DNA from 3 places in the Streptomyces sp. NPDC021100 genome. Region 3 is predicted to be linked to each of the others. Evidence: riboswitches for the same ligand, from Rfam matches in the RefSeq annotation. Region 3 holds a riboswitch; each other region holds the start of a gene.
The links. Region 3 has a riboswitch for cobalamin ahead of ACH4PU_RS02370 (ribonucleoside-diphosphate reductase subunit alpha). Riboswitches for the same ligand answer to the same signal wherever they lie in the genome.
Positions count from the first base shown of each region.

Region 1: linked by a shared signal. The riboswitch ahead of ACH4PU_RS22060 (HoxN/HupN/NixA family nickel/cobalt transporter) and the one ahead of ACH4PU_RS02370 (ribonucleoside-diphosphate reductase subunit alpha) in region 3 are both predicted to bind cobalamin.
Region 2: linked by a shared signal. The riboswitch ahead of metE (5-methyltetrahydropteroyltriglutamate--homocysteine S-methyltransferase) and the one ahead of ACH4PU_RS02370 (ribonucleoside-diphosphate reductase subunit alpha) in region 3 are both predicted to bind cobalamin.

Region 1 is NZ_JBIRQH010000012.1:135,226-141,455, forward strand. Features, by position in the region: gene ACH4PU_RS22050 (alpha/beta hydrolase family protein) at 1-812, shown strand, start outside; gene ACH4PU_RS22055 (class I SAM-dependent methyltransferase) at 819-1,652, opposite strand; gene ACH4PU_RS22060 (HoxN/HupN/NixA family nickel/cobalt transporter) at 1,779-2,921, opposite strand; cobalamin riboswitch at 2,954-3,175, opposite strand; gene ACH4PU_RS22065 (APC family permease) at 3,482-5,014, shown strand; gene ACH4PU_RS22070 (YIP1 family protein) at 5,110-5,700, shown strand; gene ACH4PU_RS22075 (cytochrome P450) at 5,895-6,230, opposite strand, start outside.
Region 2 is NZ_JBIRQH010000006.1:288,387-294,616, reverse strand. Features, by position in the region: gene mmsB (3-hydroxyisobutyrate dehydrogenase) at 1-949, shown strand, start outside; partial or broken gene ACH4PU_RS15190 (enoyl-CoA hydratase) at 956-1,111, shown strand; gene metE (5-methyltetrahydropteroyltriglutamate--homocysteine S-methyltransferase) at 1,298-3,616, opposite strand; cobalamin riboswitch at 3,800-3,973, opposite strand; gene ACH4PU_RS15180 (2'-5' RNA ligase family protein) at 4,183-4,755, shown strand; gene ACH4PU_RS15175 (hypothetical protein) at 5,013-5,318, shown strand; gene ACH4PU_RS15170 (alpha/beta fold hydrolase) at 5,943-6,230, shown strand, end outside.
Region 3 is NZ_JBIRQH010000001.1:510,810-517,039, forward strand. Features, by position in the region: gene ACH4PU_RS02345 (VOC family protein) at 1-122, opposite strand, end outside; gene ACH4PU_RS02350 (HAD family hydrolase) at 191-847, opposite strand; gene ACH4PU_RS02355 (DUF3311 domain-containing protein) at 1,091-1,372, shown strand; gene mctP (monocarboxylate uptake permease MctP) at 1,369-2,994, shown strand; gene ACH4PU_RS02365 (hypothetical protein) at 3,002-3,466, opposite strand; cobalamin riboswitch at 3,689-3,828, shown strand; gene ACH4PU_RS02370 (ribonucleoside-diphosphate reductase subunit alpha) at 3,983-6,230, shown strand, end outside.

The DNA of each region.
Region 1 (6,230 bases), on a different contig from region 3:
CGGTGCTGCTGTACAGCCCCGGGGGCGGGGACCCGCGCACCATGGGCACCGGGCTCGCGGAGGACCTGGCGAGCCACGGCTACGTGGTGGTCGCCGTCGACCACCCGGGGGACGCCGGCGAGGTGGAGTTCCCGGCCGACATGCCCGGGCGCGAGCGGGTGCGGCCGACCGTCCTCGCCGGACCGCCCGGTCCCGACCTCTTCGACCTCCTCGTCGACACCCGGATCGCCGACCTCCGGTTCGTCCTGGACCAGTTGGCCGCCCTGGCGGCCGGGCGGTCCCCGGACGCGCTCGGGCGCCCGCTGCCCCGAGGGCTCGGTGCGGCCCTCGACCTGCGGCGGGTGGGCGCGTACGGGCACTCTCTGGGCGGGACGGCGGTGACGGAGGCCCTGCGCGCGGACCGCCGGATCCGGGCCGCCGTCAACCTGGAGGGGTACCTCGACCACCCGCCGGCCGCCGACGGCCGGCCCGGGGAACTGTTCCCCGTGGCGCGGGAGGGTACGGACCGGCCGTTGCTGCTGGCCGGCACGGACGGCTTCCGGAACGAGCGGTTCGAGCGCTCCTGGCCGGCCGTACTGGCCCGCTCGGGCGGCCGGGCCCGGCGCCGCCTCCTCCACGGCGCCGCGCACTGGGTGTTCACCGACTACGCGGCCCTGGCGCCCCGGCTCCAGGCGGCGGCCCTGATGCCGGCCCGGGACCGGAACGCCCTCGTCGGCCCGGCCGGGCCGGAACGGTCCGTTCCGGCGGTGCGGGGGCTGGTGCGCTCCTTCTTCGGCCGGTACCTGCCCGCAGGGGCGGCGGGGGCCCTCTGACCCCCGTCAGCCCGCCGCCCCCGGGAACTCGAACCGCGTCATCCGCAGGACGTCCCGCAGTCCGGGGACACGGCTCGTCAGGCGCGCTTCCAGGCGGGCGAGCGGCGCGACCCGGCGGACGTCGGGGAGGTCGCAGCCGCGGATGGCGTCGAGGCAGGTCAGGCCGGGGTGCAGGCGTTCCAGGGCGCGGGGGTCGTCGATGCCCCAGTGCACCCGCGCGCCGGTCTTGCGGAGGCAGGGCACCAGCCTCTGCATGCGGATGCCCAGGCCGTTGAAGCAGTCGAACAGGAGCTGTCCGCCCGGGAAGTGGGCGGTGATCCGCCGGATCAGGCGCTCGCCCTCGTCCGGCCGCAGGTACATGGAGAGCCCTTCGAAGACCGCCACCACGGGCCGGTCGGCGGGGAGTTCCTCCAGCCAGCCGTCGGCGGTCACGGAGGCCGCGAGGGTGCGGTGGTCGCCGCCGGGGGCCGGGAGGAGGCGGTCGCGGAGGGCGACGACCTCGGGGAGGTCGACGTCGATCCAGCGGGTCTCCGGGAACCGGGCGAGGCGGTGCGCCCGGGTGTCGAGCCCGCAGGCCAGGTGGAGCACGGTGGCCCGGGGGCGCCGGGCCAGGTACTCGGCCGTCCAGCCGTCCAGGCAGTGGGCGCGCAGGGCGACGCCGGCCGCGTCCACGGACGTCGTGCCCATCCCGCGGAAGTCGTAGTCGAGGCGCCGGACGGTGTCGAGGGCCGTCTCGTCGTGCAGGAGGGAGTGGCGGGAGCGGCTGTCGAGGGCGCGGGCGTAGAGGGTGGCGAGGAGGGTTTCCTGGACGCCGGTGAGGGTGATCTTCTCGCGGTCCATGGGCCTCCTCGCCGAAGGGCGGACGCTTCCGTTCTCACGGTAGCCCCGGCGGTGTCCTCCCGTCCCGGCCCCGGGGAAGACCGGCCGGGCGGGGGACGGAGGGGGGATGCCGCCGGGGCCCGGCCGTCAGCCCTCCGCCGCCGGGGCCGTCGCGCCGCGCGCGGCCCAGCGCTGCTCGACCTTGGCGAGGCGCCAGTAGGCGAGGGCCGCGGCCCAGACCACCACGAACAGGCCGACGATGACGAAGCCGACGTTGTCGAGGTTCAGGCCGGCGATCCAGCCGGTGACCGCGTCGTCCATGTCCAGCTTCTCGTGCAGCACGCCGACCAGTTCGATGGTGCCGATGAGGAAGGCGACGGCGATCGACAGGCCGGTGATGGTGAGGTTGTAGTAGACCTTGCGGACCGGGTTGGAGAACGCCCACTGGTAGGCGAAGTTCATGAACGTGCCGTCCAGCGTGTCGAAGAGGCTCATGCCGGCGGCGAACAGCAGCGGCAGGCAGAGGATCGCGTACCAGGGCAGTCCGGCGGCGGCGCCGCTGCCGGCCATCACCATCAGGGTGACCTCGGTGGCGGTGTCGAAGCCCAGGCCGAACAGGAAGCCCAGCGGGTACATCTGGCCGGGGCGGCTGATGGAGCGGGTGAACCGGCCGAGGATCCGGTTCATGAAACCGCGCGAGTCGAGCTGCTTCTCCAGCTCGGTCTCGTCGTAGCGGCCCTCGCGCATGGCGCGGAAGATGCGCAGGATGCCGGCCAGGGCGACGAGGTTGAGGGCGGCGATGAGGTAGAGGAAGCCGCCCGAGACGCTGGTGCCGACGATACCGAGCGTCTGGTGGGTGGACGACTCCTCGTCCATCAGCGTGCTCGCCATGTGCGTGCCGCCGGCGACCAGGGCGGCCATGACGACCACGACGCTGGAGTGGCCGAGGGCGAACCAGAAGCCGACGGAGACCGGGCGCTTGCCGTCGGCCATCAGCTTGCGGGTGGTGTTGTCGATGGCGGCGATGTGGTCGGCGTCGAAGGCGTGCCGCATGCCGAGGGTGTAGGCGGTGACGCCGAGGCCGACGCCGTACACCTTGGATCCCACGTGGTAGTCGTTGGGGACGACGAGCAGGAAGAGCACGCCGAAGGCGACGACGTGCAGGGCGGCTATGACGGCGAGCAGGCCGGCGGTCCGCATCGTGTCCTCGCGGCGCCAGCGGAAGGCGGCGGACGGCCCGGCGGCGGCTTGGGCGGACACGCCGGTGGGCGCGTCGGTGGGCAGGGTCATTTGGGGGTTCACGCTCCAGCACCTCGTGGATCGGTTCACTGAGATGCCGTGGCCGGTCTCCTGGCTGACGGGTTCGTTCGCGTCCGCCCCCGCCTTCCCGGCAGCCGGCTGCGGCCAGTGGCTCCCCGCGCCCGGTGGCGCGCGGAACGGGACGGTCACTCCCCGATCACAGTGGCGAGGGCCGCTCCGGAATCGGATCCCCCTGGGAGGGTCCTGCACCGGTCTTCCCGAACACCACGGCCGGGTCACTGTAACGCCCCTGCCAGTGCGGATGCACCGAGAGTGGTGATTGTCATGTCCTGCCTCAGGGGGCGCTCCGGTTGCGGTACCGGCTTCCGTCCCCTGCCGCGCTCCGGTCCCGTGCGCCCCGGGTCTTGACTCGGCGCGGAGCGCCCGGCCAGAGTCACCCAGCATCGCGTCCGGCCCACGGGCCCCAACTCCCGTGCGCTGTTCGGGCGATGGCCGCGCACCGGTCCGGCCCGCCCCGTCCGGGGTGATGGACGGGCCGGGCGGGCCGGTGTACGAGTGCAGGTATCGCGCCGACGGGAAGGGTGGCCGCCATGGCGGAGAGAGCGGGCGAGAGAGCCGACGGGCCGGACGGTCAGGGCGGATTCGTCCGCCGCGTCGGACCGTTCCAGGCCACCGCCATCAACATGAGCCAGATGTGCGGGATCGGCCCGTTCGTCACCATCCCGCTCATGGTCGCGGCCTTCGGCGGCCCGCAGGCCGTCATCGGCTTCCTCGCGGGCGCGCTGCTCGCCCTCGCGGACGGCCTGGTGTGGGCCGAGCTCGGCGCGTCCCTGCCGGGCGCGGGCGGCAGTTACGTCTACCTGCGGCAGGCGTTCCAGTACCGGACGGGCCGGCTGATGCCGTTCCTGTTCGTCTGGACGGCCATGCTCTACGTGCCGCTGGCCATGGCGAGCGGCGTGATGGGCTTCGTGCAGTACCTGGGGTACCTCTGGCCGGGCATGACCCCGACGCAGGGGGACCTGACGGGGCTGGCGCTCATCGTGGTCGTCGTGGCGCTGCTGTGGGGACGGGTGGAGAACATGGCCCGGATCACGACGGTGCTCTGGGGCGTGATGATCGCGGCCGTGGTGCTGGTGATCACCGCCGCGTTCACCCACTTCAGTCCGGACCGGGCGTTCACCTACCCGTCGCACGCCTTCGAGCTGACGAGCGATCACTTCTGGATCGGCTTCGCGGCGGGGCTGACCATCGGCATCTACGACTACGGCGGTTACTGGACGACCGCTTACATGGGCGCCGAGATCAAGGACCCCGGGCGTACGATCCCGCGCTCCATCATCTACTCCATCCTCGGCATCATGGGCATCTACCTGCTGCTGCAGATCGGCACCCTGGGCGTCGTGGACTGGCGGGACATGCTCGACGCGGACAACGTCGCCTCGTCCTCCGTGGCCTCCGCCGTGCTGGAACGCACCTGGGGGCGGGGGGCCGCCGACGCCGTCACCGTGCTCGTCCTGATCACCGCCGTGGCGTCGGTCTTCACCGGTCTCCTGGGCGCCTCCCGGATCCCCTACAACGCGGCCCGGGAGAAGGTGTTCTTCCGCGCGTTCGGCACCCTGCACCCCCGCCACCGCTTCCCCGTCCTCGGCCTGGTGAGCATGGGGGCGATCGGCTGCGTCGGGTTCCTGATCGGCCGTCATACGGACCTGGCGACGCTGATCCAGCTGCTGACCACGGTGATGGTGCTGGTCCAGGCGCTGGGGCAGATCGCGGCCGTGACCGTCCTGCGCCGCCGCCAGCCGGCCCTGCCGCGCCCGTACCGGATGTGGCTCTACCCGCTGCCGAGCCTGGTGGCGCTGGTCGGGTGGCTCGTCATCTACGGCTACGCGGACCGCAATTCGCCCGGGCGGCACCCCATCGAGTGGTCGCTCGCCTGGTTCGCCGCGGGCTGCCTGGCCTTCCTGCTGTGGGCGCGGGTGGAGCGGGTCTGGCCGTTCGGACCGCGGGAGATCAGCGAGGAGTACCTGCCGGGCGCCGGCGGGGACACGGATGAGGGCGCGGGTGAGGGCGCCGCCCCGGAACCGGACGCCGGCACCGGCCCGGTGGAGCCCACGCCCGCCTGACGCACCACCTGACGCCCCGTCGGACGGCGGCGTCCGCAGAGGCCCGCCACGCCCGCCCCGGGATCACCTCCCAGAGCGGTGAGAGAATCGTCCCCATGCCCCTGACCACCACGACGTCCCCCCGCCCCCCGGACTCCGGACGGCGCAAGCTGCTCTGGCACCGGCTCATATTCGGGCTCTGGTACCGGCCCGTCGAAGTGCTCGACGAGGCCCGGGACCGGAGCGTCTGGGGCGCCGCCATGTTCCTGTGCCTGCTCTGCGGGGCGCTGGGGACCATGGCCAAGGACTCGTTCTGGGCCCAGTGGGACGTGAGCCCCGCACTCGCCCTGGAGGCCATGGCCATCGGCTCGGGCGTCGTCCTGCTCGCCAGCGTGCTGCTGGGCCTGGTCACCCACGCCATCGCCCGCCGACTCGGCGGCAACGGCCGGCCCGGGCCGACGGCGAGCCTGTTCGTCCTCGTCTTCTGGACCACCGACCTCCCCCGGCTGGTCCTGGACTCCTGCCTGCCGAGCGCCTCGATCCCCGTCCGCGCCACCGCCGCGGCCTCCGCCGTCTTCGGCTGCGCCCTGGCCACCCTCCTCATCCGCGGCCAGCACCACCTGCCGACCCACAAGGCGGTGGCGGCGGTGAGCATCCAGATGCTGGCGGCGGTGGCCCTGCTGAAGTTCCCCCCGGGCAGCGGCTGAGCGAGCGCCGCCCCGGGCGGCTCCCGGCGCTCCGGCGCCGCGCGGAGCGTCCCCCGGCCCTCCGGCCCGTCACCGCGGCGGGCCGGTTCGTCGTGCGCCCGGATCCGGGCATGCGAAGGCCCGCCCGGTGCGACGGGGGATGCACACCGGGCGGGCTCGAAGACAGTTCTACCTCATCAAGGATGGGTTATGCATCAAAAACGTGTTCGGCTTGCGGCCGACCAGCGCACGGGGAGCGAAATCAGGCCACGCGCGCGAATGGACGGACGCCACTTCAGTTCCTCTCTCGGAACGGCGAGTTCCAGTTTCTCGAAGCGTTCGAGCAGGGCCGCCAGGGCGATTTCGGTCTCCATGCGGCCGAGCGCGGCGCCCAGGCAGTAGTGGATGCCGTGGCCCAGGGCCAGCGAACCGGTGTTGTTGCGCCGCAGGTCAAGGCGGTCGGGGTCGGGGAAGCGGGCGGGGTCGCGGTTGGCGGAGGCCAGGGAGAGGAGGACGGTTTCGCCGGCCGGGACGGTGACGCCGCCGATTTC
Region 2 (6,230 bases), on a different contig from region 3:
GACGAACCCGACGCATGCGACGACCCCCGCGGCAGGCAAGGCCATCGGCTTCATCGGCCTGGGCAACATGGGCGGCCCGATGACCGCCAACCTCGTCGCGGCCGGATACCGGGTCACCGGTTTCGACCTGCTGCCCGAAGCCGTCGAGGCCGCCGCCAAGACCGGCGTCCGCCCCGCCGCGTCGGCCGCCGAGGCCGTCGCCGACGCGGACCTGGTGTTCACGATGCTGCCGACGGGCCGGCACGTCCTCGGCCTCTACACGGACGGGGGCCTGCTGGCCGCCGCCCGGCCCGGCACGCTCTTCGTCGACAGCTCGACGATCGACGTCGCCGACGCCCGGGCCGCCCACGACGCGGCGCGCGCGGCCGGCCACCGGGCCCTGGACGCCCCCGTCTCGGGCGGGGTGTTCGGCGCCGAGGCCGCCACCCTGACCTTCATGGCCGGCGGCGAGGCGGCGGAGTTCGCGGAGGCCGAGCCGGTGCTGGCCGCGATGGGCCGCAAGATCGTGCACTGCGGGCCCGCGGGCTCCGGCCAGGCCGCCAAGATCTGCAACAACATGATCCTCGGCATCTCGATGATCGCCATCAGCGAGGCCTTCGTCCTCGGCGAGAGCCTCGGCCTCTCCCAGCAGGCCCTGTACGACGTGGCGTCCACGTCCTCCGGGCAGTGCTGGGCCCTGACCGTCAACTGTCCGGTGCCGGGACCGGTCCCGGCCAGCCCGGCCAACCGCGACTACCGCCCCGGCTTCTCCGCCCCGCTGATGGCCAAGGACCTCCGCCTCGCCGCCAACGCCATCCGGGCGGGTGGCGTGGACGCGGACCTCGGGCTGCGCGCGGCCGAGCTCTACACCGCGTTCGCCGAGGGCAGGGGGGCTGAGGAGGACTTCTCCGGGATCTTCCGCGTGATACGGGACAACTCGGGGCAGGCACCGGACGGAGAACGGGAATGACCGACGGCACCTGAGAGCGCCGACCGCGCCTTCGAGACCACCCTCGCCGAGGGCGCCGGCCGCGAACGCCGCCTGTTCCACGCGGCGTTCGCGGCCGAGGACCGGAAGGACGGCATGGCGGCGTTGGTGGAGAAGCGGCCGCCGCGCTTCGCCCACCGCTGATCGCCGGTACGGGCCCGCCGGGCCGCACGAGGGTGCGGTCCGGCGGGCCCGTAGGCCGTCACGGCCACCGGGTACGTCCACCGCGCGAAGCGTCGGTACTTACTCCATCGGGCCCGCCGGTCCCGTACGCCCTCGCCCCGGCGGGCCCGTCCGCTCGGGACGGGCTCCGGCCGGACCGGGCCCGTGTCAGGCCCCCGGCAGCTCCCCGCGGACGGTGCGGGCCGCCGTCACCAGGTTCTCCAGTGACGCCCGGGTCTCCGGCCAGCCGCGGGTCTTCAGCCCGCAGTCCGGGTTGACCCACAGCCGCTCGGCCGGGATCGCCCTCAGCCCGGCGCGCAGCAGCTCCGCCGCCTCCTCCGCGCTCGGCACGCGCGGCGAGTGGATGTCGTACACCCCCGGCCCGGCCTCGCGCGGATAGCCGTGCGCGGCGAGTTCGCGGGCGACCTGCATGTGGGAGCGGGCCGCCTCCAGGCTGATGACGTCGGCGTCGAGGTCGTCGATGGCCTGGACGACGTCCCCGAACTCGGCGTAGCACATGTGCGTGTGGATCTGGGTGTCCGGCCGGACCCCGCCGGTGGTGAGCCGGAACGCCTCGGTGGCCCACGCCAGGTACGCCGGGCGGTCCGCCGCCCGCAGCGGCAGCGTCTCGCGCAGCGCCGGCTCGTCGACCTGGACGACGGACGTGCCCGCCGCCTCCAGGTCGTTCACCTCGTCGCGCAGGGCGAGGGCGACTTGCCGGGCGGTGTCGGCGAGCGGCTGGTCGTCGCGGACGAACGACCAGGCGAGCATGGTGACCGGCCCGGTCAGCATGCCCTTGACGGGACGGCCGGTGAGCGACTGGGCGTACGTCGTCCAGCGCACCGTCATCGGCTCCGGCCGGGAGATGTCCCCGGCGAGGACCGGCGGACGGACGTAGCGGGTGCCGTACGACTGCACCCAGCCGTGCTGCGTGGCGAGGTAGCCCGTGAGCTGCTCGGCGAAGTACTGGACCATGTCGTTGCGTTCGGGCTCGCCGTGCACCAGGACGTCCAGGCCGGTCTTCTCCTGGAAGGAGATCACCTCCTGGATCTCGGCCCTGATGCGCTCCTCGTAGCCGGCCGTGTCGAGCCGGCCCGCGCGCAGGTCGGCGCGGGCGGCGCGGAGTTCGCCGGTCTGCGGGAAGGAGCCGATGGTCGTGGTCGGCAGCAGCGGCAGACCGAGGCGGGCGCGCTGGGCGCCGGCGCGCTCGGCGTACGGCAGGGAGCGGCGGGCGTCGGCGGTGGTGACGGCGGCGGCCCGGGCCCGGACGGCCGGGTCGTGGGTGATCGGGGAGGCCGCGCGGGAGGCCAGGTCGGCCCGGTTGGCGGCCAGTTCGGCGGCGATGGTGTCGGTGCCCTGGGCGAGGCCCTTGGCGAGCGTGACGATCTCGCGCGTCTTCTGCTGCGCGAAGGCCAGCCAGCGCAGGATCTGCGGCTCGATGTCGCGCTCCATGGCGGCGTCGAGGGGGACGTGCAGCAGGGACGAGGACGCGGCGACGTCGACCCACTCGGCGAGGCCGAGCAGGGTGCCCAGGGTGGCGAGGGATTTCTCCAGGTCGTTCACCCAGATGTTGCGGCCGTTGACGACACCGGCGACCAGGCGCTTGCCGGGCAGCCCGCCGGCGGCGGCGAGGTCGCCGAGGTTGGCGGCGGCGGCCTCGGTGAAGTCCAGGGCGAGCCCGTCCACCGGCGCCTTGGCGAGGACGGGCAGCGCCTCCCCGAGCCGGTCGAAGTACGAGGCGACCAGCAGCTTCGGGCGGTCGGGCAGCGCTCCGAGATCGCGGTAGGCGCGCTCGGCGGCGTTCAGCTCGGCCGGGGTGCGGTCCTGCACCAGGGCGGGCTCGTCGAGCTGCACCCACTCGGCGCCGGCCGCCCGCAGGTCGGCCAGCACCTCCGCGTACACCGGCAGCAGGCGGTCCAGGAGGGTGAGCGGGACGAAGTCCGGGTCCACGCCCGGCGCGGGCTTGGCGAGCAGGAGGTAGGTGACGGGTCCCACGAGGACGGGCCGGGCCGTCAGGCCCAGGGCGAGGGCCTCCTTCAACTCCGCGACTTGCTTGGCGGAGTCGGCGCGGAACACCGTGTCCGGGCCCAGCTCCGGCACCAGGTAGTGGTAGTTGGTGTCGAACCACTTGGTCATCTCCAGCGGCGCCACGTCCTGCGTACCCCGCGCCATCGCGAAGTACCCGGCCAGGGCGTCCTCCTCGACGGCCTCCCGGTGCCGGGCGGGGATCGCGCCGACCATGACGGTGGTGTCGAGGACGTGGTCGTAGTACGAGAAGTCGCCGGTGGGTACCTCGTGGAGGCCGGCCGCGGCCAGCTGCTCCCAGGTGTCCCGGCGCAGGCCGGCGGCGGTGGCGCGCAGGGCGTCGGCCGTCACCCGGCCCTTCCAGTAGCCCTCGATCGCCTTCTTGAGTTCACGGTTCCGGCCCTGGCGGGGGTAGCCGTACACGGTGGCCCGTGCTGCCGCGGCTGCGGACTTGCTGGTCACGGAGATCTCCTTCGCGAGATGGATCCCTGAGATCCCGGAACGGCACGAGAGCGCGAAGGGTGACGGACCGGGCGGGCCGGGCGCGCGCGGCATGGCGCGGTCGTCCGCCTGGTATGTACGCCGACCCGCCCTCGAGGTCACCGGGATGTCCGCGCACGAATGGTTCGCGCGCGGGCAGGTGGCAGGTCTTCGGACTCGCGGGCGCGCCTCGTGGCGTACGGAACCCGTCGGATTCCGTACGAGGCACCTACTGGCCGTCGCTTCCCGGGCCCCGTGCGTCGGGCCCAGTGCGTATGACGGCGGTCGTTCCCGCTCACCGCTGCGGGGCAGTCCCGGATTCCCACCGGGTTCCCTCTTGCGACGCTCCCGTCTGGCGGGCGGGGCGAACCAGCTGCGCTCGTCAGCCTAGAGGGTGCGGGGCCCGGGACGGAAGGGAGATCGCGATGCGGAAGGTGAGGTGGGACACGGGGGACAGGCCGTGCGGCGGGAGTGACGACGGGCGTGCGGCGGGTCGGACGGCGGCCGTCCGACTCGTGCGGACCGGGCGCGGCCCGGACCATGGAGGGGTGGACGGCGACCTGGTCCTGGAGGTGGCGCCGACGGCCCGGACGGCCGTGGCGTGGTTGCCGCCGCGCGCCCACTGGCCGGCCGTCCAGGAGATCCGCCGGGAGTACGACCCGCAGGTGCGGCGGTGGCCGCCGCATGTGAACCTGCTGTTCGGCTTCGTACCCGAGGAGTGCTTCCCGCGGGCCCTGCCGCTGCTCTCCGCCGCGGCGGCCGAATGCCCGGCCTTCCCGGTCCGGCCGGCGGGCGTGCGCTACTTCCGGCACCGGCGGTACGCCACGGTGTGGCTCGACCCGGCGGCGGGCGGCGGCCCGGCCCCCTGGGTGCGCCTGCACGAGGAGCTGACGTCCCGCTTCCCGCTGTGCCGCGGGCGCGGCGAGCGCTTCGTCCCGCACCTCTCCCTCGGGCGCACCACGGAGCCGCGTGCCCTGGCCGCCGAGCTGGCCGCCCGGCTGGGTCCGATGCCGGGTGAGGTCGAGGAGATCGTGGTGCTCTCCCGGCGCGGGGAGGAGCCCATGCGGACGCGGGCCGTGGTCACGCTGGGGACGGGGGAGGTGCGGTGGGCGGGGGACTGAGGGGGTCGGCGCCGATCGTCCCCGGCGCCGACCGGCGGCGTGTCGTCGAGGTACGCCGCCCGGGCCCGGACGCGGTCCGCGCGCACGCCCGGGGCGGAGCTCCCCCGGACAGGCCGGGCTTCCACCCGTCCTGGGACGGCAGTTACGAAAGGTGTTTGCACAGGGAACAACACTGTTGCGGCGCGCGAGGTTGCCCTAGATTCCCTCCGTATGGCGTAACTGATGTGCGCCTTGGGAGAGTTGACCGGGAGGCTTCCTTGAACGGAACGTTACGGACGACGGCCGGACTCACCGCGGTCGCGGCGGCCCTGCTGGCCGGCGTGGCGCTGGCCGCCCCGGCGTCGGCCGCCACCGCCGCGCCGTCCCGGGGAGCGGTGACGGCGGGCCCGGCCACCTACTACGTCTACGTCACCGGGGTCGCCGGCTCGCTGGACGGCGCCCGCGCGAACGCGAACCACAAGCTTCCGAAGAACTGTTACCCCTGGGGCATAGTGGCCAGTGGCACCACCCCCGACAACAACATCTGGGTGACCGTCCAGGGCAACTGCTCCGGGGAGCAGTGACCGGAGACAGCACCCGCGCGGCAAGGACCGAGGGGCGCCGACCCAACCGGCGCCCCTCGGGGCTTTCCGGGGCTCTATCGGGGCTCTAAGGGAGGGACCTCAGCGCCCCGAAGGCCGTCCGTCCGGCGTTTCCGCCGTTCGCCCGTGCCACACCGTCCGAGGGCGGCCCCATCAGTGTGCCCCCGGCACCCGGCCCGGCCGGGCGCGCGCCGGCCGCGACAGGCCCTGGAGGGCGCCCTCACCCCGTTCGCCGTCGGCCGGACCGTCGGCGTGCCCCGCCAACCGGTCCGGACCGAGGCCGCGTTCCCGCTTCCCGCCCGTGTTCCGGCTGCCCGACGAAGGCCGGTCGGCCGGCTCCGGAAGCATCCTGACCACCGGTCCGCCCCGCGATGTGACGCGCCCCCAGGCCGGACATCCGCAGGTGGGTAGCCGTGGCCGGACGTCCTCCCGCACGTCGACTACGAGAACAGGGCCCTGCAGCGCCGCACAGTACCCGGCTCAAGAACGCTCCATCCGCGCCGAGTTGGTGAGCGTCACCTGTTTGACCGGTGACGCGCCCCGTGCCATAGTCGTGCGCACGCCCTCAGCGGGCGCAGGCACTTCGCGACGCACGGAGGGCTCGGCATGATCAATCGGCGTACGTTCGGCAAGGCGCTCGGCCTCGGGGCCGGCGGTGCGGTCACCGTCGCGCTGCCGGGGGTGCCGGGGGCGGCGCAGGCCGCCACGGAGCGGCGGGCCGGCCCCCGCCGGCAGGGCGCCTTTCCCCCGCTCAGGAAGGTCAGAGCCGGCCTGCTGGAGGTCGGTTACGCCGAGCTGGGGCCGGCGCACGGGCCGCCGGTCGTCTGTCTGCACGGCTGGCCGTACGACATCCACAGCTTCGTCGACGTCGCGCCCCTCCTCGTGGCCGAGGGG
Region 3 (6,230 bases):
AGGACGGTGAAGGACGCCTCGACCTCGCCGCCGCGCGGCACGTAGCCGAGGGCCCGGGTCCAGAACCCGGCGGCCCGCTCCATGTCGTCGACGCCAAGGACCACCGATCCGATGCTCAGCATCACATGATCATTGCAGACACCACGGACCGCGACAAGGACCGTGTCCCGCCGCCCGGTTGCCCGCGGACTCAGCCACCGGCGAGCAGCGCGGGCAGCTTCCGCATGTCGTCGAAGACGACCGTGCCGGGCCCCTCCAGCCAGGCGGCGAGCGTCAGTCCGCCGGCGTAGCCGAAGGACCGCATGCCCGCCGCGCGGGCCGCCCGGACGCCGTACCGGCTGTCCTCGACCACGGCGCACCGGGCCGGTTCGGCGCCCAGGGTCCGGGCGGCGTGCAGAAAGAGGTCCGGGTCGGGCTTGCCGCGTGCCACGTCCTCGGCGCTGAAGATCCGCCCCTCCTCGAAGAGACCGTGGAGGCCGGTGAGCCGCAGGTTCTGCCGGATGGCGGTGTGTTCGCCGTTGGAGGCGACGCAGAAGGGGAGGTCCAGCTCCCCCAGCGCCTCGGCGACGCCCTCCACGGCCGTCAACTCGGCGGCGAACGCGTCCACGTAGCGCCGCTCGTACGGCTTCCACCAGTCGGCGGGCAGCGGCCGACCGAGGAGTTCCGCGACCGCCTCCCGCATGATCTCCGCCGGGGAACCCACGAACTTCTCGACGATCTCCGCCTCGGTGAACGGGGCTCCCATCTCGGCCAGGTACTCCGCCTCCACGCGCACGCAGATCCGCTCGCTGTCCACCAGAACGCCGTCGCAGTCGAAGATGACGAGGTCAAAGGGCTTGTCGCACATGCCGTTCAACCTATGCGCGGGGCCGGGAGCGCGCACGGCCTCGGTGGAGGCTCCGGAGCGCACGCCCAGCGCCCCGGCACGTCAGGGAAGTTGATGTTGTCATACCGATATCCGGACAGGGGGTGACGACCGGAGGCTCCCTCACCTAGATTTCGTGCGCATTACGCGAATGATCGCACCGCGAGGGGATCGCGCCGCGACCGTCGCGCCATGCCGCCGACCGCACGGGGACGGAGCCGTCGCATGTCCGAACCACCCGCTTCCGCACCACCCGACGCCGCCGACGGCCGCCGCAAGCCGGTCGTGACCCTCCCGATGGTCGTCGCGGGGATCTGCCTCGCCCTGCCGTTCGGCGCGATGCTCTGGGTCGACTCCTACGCCCGGCTGAAGCCGGCGTTCATCGGCATCCCGTTCTTCTACTGGTACCAGATGCTCTGGGTCGTCATCTCGACGGCGCTGACGACCGTCGCGTACGTGCTCGTGCGCCGGCAGGAGCGGGAGCGGAAGCGGGGTGGGCGGGCGTGAAGGACGGCGTCAACGGTGTCGCGCTCACCGTCTTCATCATCTTCTTCCTGGGCGTCACGGTCATGGGCTTCTACGCCGCGCGGTGGCGGCGGGCCGAGAGCGCCGACAGCCTCGACGAGTGGGGGCTGGGCGGGCGCTCGTTCGGCACCTGGATCACCTGGTTCCTGCTCGGCGGCGACCTGTACACGGCGTACACCTTCGTCGCCGTGCCGGCGGCCGTCTACGCGGGCGGCGCGGCCGGGTTCTTCGCCGTGCCGTACACGATCCTCTGCTACCCACTGGTCTTCACCTTCCTGCCGCGCCTGTGGTCGGTGTCGCACAAACACGGGTACGTCACCTCGTCCGACTTCGTCCGGGGCCGCTTCGGCTCCCGGGGGCTGTCGCTGGCGCTCGCCCTCACCGGCATCCTCGCCACGATGCCCTACATCGCCCTCCAACTCGTCGGCATCCAGGCCGTGCTGGACGTGATGGGGATCGGCGGCGGCTCCAACTGGTTCATGAAGGACCTGCCGCTGCTCATCGCCTTCGGCGTGCTGGCGGCGTACACCTACTCGTCCGGGCTGCGGGCCCCGGCCCTGATCGCGTTCGTCAAGGACGCGCTGATCTACATCGTCATCGCGGTCGCCATCATCTACATCCCCATGCGGCTCGGCGGGTTCGACCACATCTTCGCCAAGGCGGGCGAGGCGTTCTCCGCCAAGAACCCGGACACGGGCAAGCCGCGCGGCGCCCTGGCCACCGGGCCGGACGCGCAGTGGGCGTACGCGACCCTCGCCCTGGGTTCGGCGATGGCGCTGTTCCTCTACCCGCACTCGGTGACGGCGGTGCTCTCCAGCAAGAACCGCAACGTCATCCGCCGCAACACCACGATCCTGCCGCTGTACTCGCTGATGCTGGGGCTGCTGGCGATGCTCGGTTTCATGGCGGTGGCGGCGGGGATCAAGGTGAAGAACGGGCAGCTCGCCATCCCGCAGCTCTTCGAGGACATGTTCCCGGACTGGTTCACCGGCGTCGCCTTCGCGGCGATCGGCATCGGTGCCCTGGTCCCGGCGGCCATCATGTCCATCGCCGCCGCCAACCTCTTCACCCGCAACATCTACAAGGACTTCCTGCGGCCGGACGCCTCGCCCGCGCACGAGGCGAAGGTCTCCAAGCTCGCGTCCCTGCTGGTGAAGGTGGGCGCGCTCGTCTTCGTCCTCACCATGGACAAAACGGTCGCCATCAACTTCCAGCTGCTGGGCGGCATCTGGATCCTCCAGACCGTCCCCGCCCTGGTCGGCGGCCTGTTCACCCGCTGGTTCCACCGCTGGGCGCTGCTGGCGGGCTGGGCGACCGGCATGATCTACGGCACCTGGCGCGCGTATGACACCCCGAGCGCCACGCAGGACCACTTCGGCAACACCAACCTCATCCCCTTCATCGGAGAGAAGGGGTACATCGGGCTGACGGCGTTCGCGCTGAACGTGCTCGTCGCGGTCGTGCTGACCTTCGCGTTCAAGGCGCTCGGCACACCGGACGGCGTGGACGAGACGAAGGCGTCCGACTACACGGCGGACGCGGGCGACCCGGGCGTCCAGGCGGAACTGCCCCCGGCGACGGCGGGAGCACCGGGCGGTCACTGACGCCCGGCTACGACCGTCGGCCCCCGCCTCGCCGGCGGGGCCGCGGTCGGCCGGGCCGGCTCGCCCAGCGCAGCGCCTCCGCCTCCCCGGGCGGCAGCAGGCCCGCACCGACGAGCGCGGCGCGCCCGGCCTCCCTGCCGGCCAGCAGATAGCCGAGGTCGCAGGAGTCCGCGTCGTGGTAGTGGCCATCGGTGACCAGGACGGCCGCCGCCACCCCGCCGAGCCCCTCCAGCAGACCCTGCCGCAGCGCCGGAAGGTGCTCCCGGGGCAGCAGGTCCTCCGGCACGGCACTGAGCAACTCCAGCCCACCGCCCGGACCGGGCGGTTCGACGTCCGCGACGATGTGCGCGTAGGGCCCGCAGCCACCGAGGTTGAGCCGCACGCACACGCGGATCCCCGGCACGGGCCGGGGCAGGGGCGTCACGGCGGCATCGCCGAGGGGGCCGCCTGTGATCGATCTCCCGTTCGACATAAGCGGACCGTACGAGTCCCCGGCCCGTCGACGCCCTCCCACCGACGGACGTCGGCCGGTGGTACGTCTACACATTCGTGAAGCCCGGCCGCCCTTCCCTTCTGCCGCCGCGTGACAGGGGATCGCTTCCGTGAACGCGCCTGTCACCGGGCCCCTCCGTTAGCACATTCCGCGACCGCTCCATGACGTGACGACACAACATGTGGGGGCACGCGCGATCGTCGGCACTAGATGTATGCTCGTCCTCGCTGTCGCCGCAGGGGAATCCGGTGGAAATCCGGAACTGTCCCGCAACGGTGTACGTACGGGCCCAATCCGCCCGTTCCGCAGTCCGAGGACCTGCCGGCAGCACGCCATCGCCGGGCCCGCCCGGTACGGCGTCTGAACACGTCCGGGCCTCGCGGGTTGGGCCGGTGGACGCCCGCGCGCACGCCTCGTACGGCTTCCGTACGCCGTCGGCTGCGCGTGCGCGCCCCCCTGCCTTCCCGCCGGGCCCCCGAGCGAGGAGAGCCACACGTGACGATCGCGCCCGCGGAACCTGTTTCAGGTCCGGTCTCTGCGCCCGAGGCGGACACGACCGGCGGCCCCGGGACCGCGCTCCTGCGCACCCTGACGGAGCTCACCGCCGATCTGCCCGCCACCGACCCCGGCAAGGTCGCCGCCGCCGCGCTGCGCGGCAGGCACCCCGGGTCGGACGAGGCCGAACTGCGCTCGCTGGCCACCGAGGCCGCGGCCGGGCTGATCTCCGAGGAGCCCGAGTACTCGCGGCTCGCCGCGCGGCTCCTCACGCTCGCCATCGCCGAGGAGGCGGCCGGGCAGGGCGCGGTCTCCTTCTCCGCGTCCGTCGCCACCGGCCACCGCGAGGGCCTGATCGCCGACGAGACCGCCGCGTTCGTGCGCGAGCACGCCGAGCGGCTGGACGCGCTGGTGGACGCCGCGCTCGCCGACGGCGCCGACGACCGCTTCGGCTACTTCGGCCTGCGCACCCTGCACAGCCGCTACCTGCTCCGCCACCCGATCACCCGGAACGTGATCGAGACGCCGCAGCACTTCCTGCTGCGCGTGGCCTGCGGCCTGGCCGAGGACGGATCGGTCCGCGCCCTGGAGGACGTGGCCGAGCTCTACCGCCTCACCAGCACCCTCTCGTACCTCCCCTCCTCCCCCACGCTCTTCAACTCCGGCACGCGCCACCCGCAGATGTCGTCCTGCTACCTGCTGGACTCGCCGCTGGACGAGCTCGACTCGATCTACGACCGCTACCACCAGGTCGCGCGGCTGTCGAAGCACGCGGGCGGCATCGGTCTGTCCTACTCCCGCATCCGTTCCCGCGGTTCGCTGATCCGCGGCACCAACGGGCACTCCAACGGCATCGTGCCGTTCCTGCGGACGCTCGACGCCTCCGTCGCCGCCGTCAACCAGGGCGGCCGGCGCAAGGGCGCGGCCTGCGTCTACCTGGAGACCTGGCACGCGGACATCGAGGAGTTCCTGGAGCTCCGCGACAACACCGGCGAAGAGGCCCGCCGCACCCACAACCTCAACATCGCGCACTGGATCCCGGACGAGTTCATGCGCCGGGTCGAGGCGGACGCGGACTGGTCGCTGTTCTCCCCGGCCGACACCCCGGACCTGGTCGACCTGTACGGCGACGAGTTCGACGCCGCGTACCGGAAGTACGAGGCCGAGGGCAAGGCCGTCAAGACCATCCCGGCGCGGGTGCTCTACGCCCGGATGATGCGCACCCTCGCGCAGACCGGCAACGGCTGGATGACGTTCAAGGACGCCGCCAACCGCACCGCCAACCAGACCGCCGAGCCCGGCCAGGTCGTCCACTCCTCCAACCTCTGCACGGAGATCCTGGAGGTCACGAACGACGGCGAGACCGCGGTCTGCAACCTCGGTTCCGTCAACCTCGCCGCCCACCTGGGCGCGGACGGCGAGATGGACTGGGAGAAGCTGGACCGGACCGTCCGCACGGCCGTCACCTTCCTCGACCGCGTCGTGGACATCAACTTCTACCCGACCGAGCAGGCCGGGAACTCCAACTCCCGCTGGCGCCCGGTCGGTCTGGGCCTGATGGGCCTCCAGGACGTCTTCTTCCGGCTGCGGCTGCCCTTCGACTCCCCCGAGGCGAAGGCCCTGTCCACCCGGATCTCCGAGCGGATCATGCTCGCGGCGTACGAGGCGTCCGCCGACCTCGCCGAGCGGCACGGCCCGCACCCGGCCTGGTCCGCGACCCGCACCGCGCGCGGCGTGCTGCACCCCGACCACTACCCGAACACCGAGCCGACCTGGGCCGGACGCTGGGACGCGCTGCGCGCCCGGATCGCCTCCGTCGGCATGCGCAACTCGCTGCTGCTGGCCATCGCGCCGACCGCGACGATCGCGTCCATCGCCGGCGTCTACGAGTGCATCGAGCCGCAGGTTTCGAACCTGTTCAAGCGCGAAACGCTCAGCGGTGAGTTCCTCCAGGTCAACACCTATCTGGTGGAGGACCTGAAGAAGCTCGGCGTGTGGGACCGCACCACGCGCGACGCGATGACCGACGCCAACGGCTCGATCCAGGACATGAACTGGATCCCGCAGGAGGTGCGCGACCTCTACCGCACCGCCTGGGAGATCCCGCAGCGCGCCCTGATCGACATGGCCGCGGCCCGCACCCCGTACCTGGACCAGAGCCAGTCGCTCAACCTGTTCATGGCCTCGCCCACCATCGGCAAGCTCAGCTCGATGTACGCGTACGCCTGGAAGCAGGGCATCAAGACCA